Linked DNA regions of Metabacillus sp. B2-18. The protein of the gene in region 1 interacts with the protein of each later gene in a pairwise test. Links are inferred from orthologs where the notes say so. Each region holds a gene or a part of one and is shown on either strand. Other genes may lie near its edges.

Region 1 (3,285 bases):
CTCTTTGTGCCATCACTTCAATAGGCATACATCCTTCGAAGAATATTTCTTTTTCGAATTCCTTTAATGGCACGGTCTCCGCAGCAATTAAAGCTTCATAAAATCGATCAAATTCCTCTTCTGTCATAGGACAATTAAGGTAGGCTGCTTCGCCTTTATCATATCGGGACTTTAAATATACCTTGTTCATATCGATGCTATCTTTCTCAATTATTGGAGCAGCTGCATCATAGAAATATAAATACTCTTCACCTGTTAAAGTTTTTAATTGTTCTGATAAGCTTTTGGAGGTCAGTGGACCTGTTGCGATAATCGTTGGTCCTGAAGGAATTTCTTCTACCTCTTCATTCATAACAGTTACATTTTGATGACCTTTTACTAACTCTGTCACCTTACCGGCAAATTCATGCCGGTCAACAGCAAGTGCTCCACCAGCCGGAACTGCACACTCATCTGCTGCCTTTATAATAACAGAGTCTAGAATTCTCATTTCTTCTTTCAATACACCGACAGCATTTGTTAAATTGTTTGCTCTTAATGAGTTACTGCAAACTAACTCTGCAAATTTATCAGTATGATGGGCAGGTGTTTGCTTTACAGGTCGCATTTCATACAGTTTTACTTGAATACCCCTTTTGGCTAATTGCCAAGCCGCTTCGCTTCCAGCCAAACCAGCACCTACTACATTTACAACTACATCTTGATTCATCGTGACATGACCCTCCATTAATTAAAAAGACCTTATGTAGAATGGCATTTATTCTTATTACTTATGTTGTCCTAAAAAATATAAGTTAAAAAAGGTGAGCATAAAGTTGCTCACCTACTTTTGTTGTTCCTCTTTATAATCGCATTCCATACATTGAACTTGAACACCTTTTTTAAGCTTTTTCTCAACCAACATATGATTACATTTTGGACAACTTCTTGCTATTGGTTTGTCCCAGGATAAAAACTCACATTCAGGATATTGATCACAGCCATAAAAAATGCGGCGTTTTTTTGACTTTCGTTCAACAATTGTTCCTTCATCACAACTTGGACATTTTACCCCAATATCTTTTACAATTGGCTTCGTATTTCTGCAATCCGGGAAATTTGAGCAAGCCATAAATTTTCCATATCTACCCATTTTATAAACCATATGATGACCACATTCTTCACAATCAACACCAGCTGGTTCATCTTTAATTTCAATTTTCTCCATCTCATTTTCTGCTTTTTCAAGTCTTGGAGAAAAATCCTTATAAAAATTGTCAATAATTTGAATCCACTGAATATGGCCATCCTCAACTTCATCAAGGCTATTTTCCATATTTGCTGTAAATTCAACATTGATTATTTCTGGGAAGAACTCTCTGATCAGTTCTAAAACGATTTCACCCAACTCAGTAGGGATAAAACGTTTATTATCGAGTGAAACATATCCGCGCTTTTGTATCGTATCTAGTGTAGGTGCATAAGTCGATGGTCGACCTATTCCTAGTTCCTCCAACGTTTTTACAAGACGAGCCTCCGTGTACCGTGGTGGCGGCTGTGTAAAATGCTGCGCTGGTTCGATATCCTTTGAATAGACTTCATCGCCTTCTTTTAAATCCGGGAGTAATCTATCTTTTTCCTCAATTTGATCGTCGTTTCCTTCAACATATACTTTCATAAATCCAGGAAACTTAACTTTAGAACCTGTAGCTCTAAACATGACACCGTTATTTACAAGGTCAACACTCATTGTGTCTAATACAGCTGGTGCCATTTGACTAGAAACAAATCTTTCCCAAATCAGTTTATATAATCTTAACTGATCTCTGCTCAGAAATTCTTTTATTGATGCTGGATCACGTAAGGCTGATGTTGGACGAATTGCTTCATGGGCATCTTGAGCATTACTGTTTTTCTTCGCTGTTTTTGCTTGTGTGCCAATAAACTCTTCACCATATTTTTCAGTAATGTAACCAGTTGCTTCAGTCTGGGCCGTTTCTGATATTCTGGTAGAATCCGTTCTCATATAGGTAATTAATCCAACAGTGCCTTCTTTACCTAAATCGATACCTTCGTATAATTGCTGAGCAATCATCATCGTTTTCTTTGCTCTAAAATTCAGCTTACGCGCTGCCTCTTGTTGAAGAGTGGAAGTTGTAAAAGGTACGGCTGGATTTCTTTTTCTTTCCTTTTTCGTCACCTTTTCCACTTTAAATTTATTTTCTTTAATGTTACTCAAAACAGCCTTTACTTCTGATTCATTCTTAAGATCTTGCTTTTCTCCATTTATTCCATAGAAAGAAGCATCAAATTCTTTTTGACCTTTTAAAAATTGACCTTCAATTGACCAATATTCTTCTGGTACAAATTCTTTAATTTCATTTTCCCGATCAATAATTAAACGTACAGCTACAGATTGAACTCTCCCTGCACTTAACCCTTTTTTTACTTTTTTCCAAAGAATCGGGCTTATTTTATAACCAACCAATCGGTCTAATACACGTCTTGCTTGTTGGGCATCAACTAAATCCATATTGATTGAGCGTGGATGCTTGAAAGATTCTTTTATAGCATCTTTTGTAATTTCATTAAATACTACACGGCAATCAGAGTTTACATCAACGTCAAGACTATGTGCTAAATGCCATGCAATCGCTTCCCCTTCGCGATCCGGGTCAGCCGCTAAGTATACTTTTTTTGCTTTTTTAGCAGCTGTTTTTAATTCTTTAAGTACTGAACCTTTTCCTCTTATAGTAATGTATTTTGGTTCAAAATTATGTTCAACATCAACACCAATTTGACTTTTTGGTAGATCACGCACATGACCCATCGATGCCTTTACCTTATATTTTTTCCCTAAATAACGTTCGATTGTTTTCGCCTTTGCAGGTGATTCCACAATGACTAAATAGTCCGACATGCCTGGTATCCTCCTTAAGAGGTATTCTCTCTTTTATATTTCTTGAAATTTTTAGTTCATTAATTAAATTTCTATTTATACATTGAAGGGTTTTCCTCCAAGTAGTTAATAACTAGTAGATTTGATTAAACTCCTATTATCACTGTGTTTCTTCAAAATCTATACTTAAATCTCCACTATTATTAAATATTCCTATATCATTTGTCAAACATAATAAAAAGAAATTACACTAATCATATCCTAATTCAAGCTCAAATAACATGAATATTTTTACTTAATTGTCAAAAAAACACCTGAATTTACATTTCAACTTCTTGAGGAAATTCTTCAAATATATGTGATGCATGTTGTACTAATTTTGCCCCGTTTTGTATTAGTTCATTTCC
Region 2 (3,146 bases), 2.6 Mb from region 1 along the record:
TGAAGGGGTAGGGTTCGGTTGATTCCGCCGCATATGTAGAGAACGGCTGACCGATACTTAAAAACAAGAAGGTGACAGCAATAAGTGTTCTAAACCATTTCAATATACCTAGTTCTCCTCTCCTATATTTTATTTGGCAAAAAAATACCTCTGAAAGGGAAATTCAGAGGATAAGTTATATAAATATTCTAACAAACTATAAAAAGTTTGTCTTTGGGAATAATGTCTTAATCTGTCTAGTTTTGATAATCTGAAGAGGTGCTTGTCGAGGTTTGTTGTTCTTGCTCTAAATGTGTTTGTAGCTCAAGCTGCACTTCTTCAAGCATTTCTTCATCCGGAATAAAATAATAAATATCATTAATATATTCATCGCTGCCTTCAATTGTTAGCTTTTCAATATTATCTCCATTAATGTTTGGATATTTTTGTTGTAGGGCGATCGCTTGCGATATTCTAAAATTCGTTTCAACATTGTCTCCGATGTGCATAGCTAGTTCATCAATTTTAAATAAATTAGCTGGAGAGGTGGCTTTGTCGATAATGGCTGTAATAATCTCTTTTTGACGGTCATTTCTTCCAAAGTCTCCGCGAGGATCTCTTTTCCTCATTCTTGCATAGGCAAGAGCTTCTTCACCATCAAGCTCAGCAGGTCCTTCTTCAAAATAAATTCGTTTGCCGTCTTCATCACTGTTCTCGTAAAAATCAAAAGGTACATTGACTGTTACACCATCAAGCTCATCGACAATTGATTTAAACGCTTGGAAGCTAACAGTAGCATAATAATCGATTGGTATGTCCAAAAGTTCTTCTGTTGTTTCAATTGTTAACTCTTTTCCGCCAAAGGCATAGGCGTGATTTATTTTTGTTTCACTTCCATCCTCCGGGAGAGTAACAAATGTATCACGAGGGATACTTAACATTTTTATCGTTTGAAGTGTTGGATTTACGGTGACAACTATTAATGTATCCGTACGTCCATTTTCTCCACCCGAGGAATAATCCTCTACACCCATTAAAAGAATCGAAAATGGATCTTCATTTACTTTAACAGCTGTTTCTCTTCGCTCAGATTTTTCACCGCGTTCCAATTCTGAATACGATTGATTTGCTGCTGCATAGGTTTTATAAATTGTGTAGCCGGTATATCCGCCTACACCTAAAAGAACAAGTAAAAGAAAAAGAAGAATTCGTTTCAAAAAGCTTTTCTTTTTCTTCACTTTTTTATTTTTTAATCTAGTAGCCACTACTATCCCTCATTTATTTAGTGTTTGGGTAGGCTTCGTGAAATGTTTCGCAGGAGGCGCTTGTTTTCTGCGGGCACCTTCTAGATCATCAAAGCTTTGGTATTAAATCGGTTCTTCTAAATAAATATTTTCTCCCTTTATAATGTAACCTTGCCCATTTGTAAGCTCTGTCATCCATTTTTCAAAGGTATTTATGGAAGCTTCTTCAACAAAGGCTTCAATTTCGACTTGCTCTAGGTAATGAATTTCCTTTATTTTATAAATAGAATCTCGCAGTTCATTTTCGACTTTACCTAACCATGTATAGTCGATCTTTGTATGCATCACACGCATCAGCTTGCGTTCAACGATTCCGATTGCTGATAGTCCTTCTGAAACCGATTTTCCGTAAGCGCGAATGAGGCCGCCAGTTCCTAGCTTAATTCCGCCGAAATAACGGGTAACAACAACTACTGTGTCTTTTAACTGTTTCTTTTTCAGAACTTCAAGCATAGGGACACCAGCTGTACCGCTCGGTTCACCGTCATCATTTGCTTTTTGAATGGTATCGTTTTCTCCTATTAAATAGGCTGAACAATTATGATTGGCATCATGATGTTTTTTCTTGATTTGTTGAATAAATTGAGTAGCTTCTTCTTCCGTGTTCACTCGTTCTACATAACAAATAAAACGTGATTTTTGTATAACAATTTCATGCTCTCCATAGCCTTTTACGGTATAATAGTGTGAAAGCATGCTTGTACACCTCCTGACAAGCAAGCAGATTTAGAATAGCACATTCTTTTATTATAAAACGACAAATTTTTTACTTCAATTGTTAAAAATGTGACAAACTAAAATTATGGTATAAAAGTCGGAGGGAAAACAATGAACTCCAGTCAAAAAATAGATAGTAATTTACTTGATGAAATATTAGACAAAATGATTGGGACGGTTGCTGGAAGTAAGGATGAAATCTTTATAATCGGTGAACAGTCCAGACAGCAGTATGAGTCTTTAGTAGAAGAGTTAGTTGAAATCAAAAAGCAAGTGAATACGGTGATTGATGAGGGAGATAAGCTTGAGGTTCAAGCCAGACTTGCCCGAAACCGACTTTCACAGGTGAGTAAAAATTTCAAAGACTTTACTGAAGATGAAATTCGTGAAGCCTATGAAAAAGCTCATAAGCTTCAGGTAGAGCACTCTATGCTTCAGCAGCACGAAAAGCAGCTTCGTGATCGCCGTGATGATTTAGAAAGACGTTTGCTGGGGCTTCAAGAAATTATTGAACGATCAGAAGCGCTTGTTGGACAAATTTCCGTTGTTTTAAATTATTTAAACAGCGATCTTCGCCAAGTTGGTATACTGTTAGAGGATGCCCAGCAAAAGCAGGATTTTGGTTTGCGTATTATAGAAGCGCAGGAAGAAGAACGAAAACGTGTGTCTAGGGAGATTCATGACGGTCCAGCGCAAATGCTTGCGAACGTGATGATGCGTTCTGAGTTAATTGAACGTATTTATCGTGAGAGGGGAGCGGAGGAAGGGTTTAAAGAAATCCGTAACCTTCGAAAAAACGTCCGAAATGCTTTATATGAGGTAAGAAGAATTATTTATGACCTAAGACCAATGGCTTTAGATGACTTAGGACTTATACCCACCCTCAGAAAATATATGGACACAATCGAAGAATATAATGGAAAAACCAAAATTCATTTTCAAAGCATTGGCGAAATTGATGGACACCGACTTCCACCGCGATTTGAGGTTGCGTTATTCCGACTAGCACAAGAAGCTGTCACAAATGCACTAAAGCACGCGGATGCGAATGAAATAACCGTTAAAGTTGAGGTTACATGTGAGTCGATTACAATGATTGTGAAAGATGATGGAATAGGGTTTAATATTAAGGAAGCAAAAGGAAAT

The links.
Region 2: the proteins of topA (region 1) and LPC09_RS22610 interact in binary tests that used the Escherichia coli proteins (3 or more experiments, as listed by UniProt). The link is inferred for Metabacillus sp. B2-18 from one-to-one orthologs.

What each region holds. Positions count from the first base shown.
Region 1 is NZ_CP088245.1:1,919,762-1,923,046, reverse strand. What follows is about bases 362-3,253. They hold topA (type I DNA topoisomerase), read right to left. Parts: upstream 2,900-3,253; coding sequence 824-2,899; downstream 362-823. Other genes in these bases: dprA (DNA-processing protein DprA), read right to left, coding at 3,199-3,253; trmFO (FADH(2)-oxidizing methylenetetrahydrofolate--tRNA-(uracil(54)-C(5))-methyltransferase TrmFO), read right to left, coding at 362-709. Also shown: more of trmFO, read right to left, coding at 1-361; more of dprA, read right to left, coding at 3,254-3,285. UniProt on the Escherichia coli protein: Releases the supercoiling and torsional tension of DNA, which is introduced during the DNA replication and transcription, by transiently cleaving and rejoining one strand of the DNA duplex.
Region 2 is NZ_CP088245.1:4,475,362-4,478,507, reverse strand. What follows is about bases 164-2,916. They hold LPC09_RS22610 (YigZ family protein), read right to left. Parts: upstream 1,980-2,916; coding sequence 1,347-1,979; downstream 164-1,346. Other genes in these bases: LPC09_RS22605 (two-component sensor histidine kinase DegS), read left to right, coding at 2,112-2,916; LPC09_RS22615 (LCP family protein), read right to left, coding at 237-1,244. Also shown: LPC09_RS22620 (N-acetylmuramoyl-L-alanine amidase family protein), read right to left, coding at 1-103; more of LPC09_RS22605, read left to right, coding at 2,917-3,146.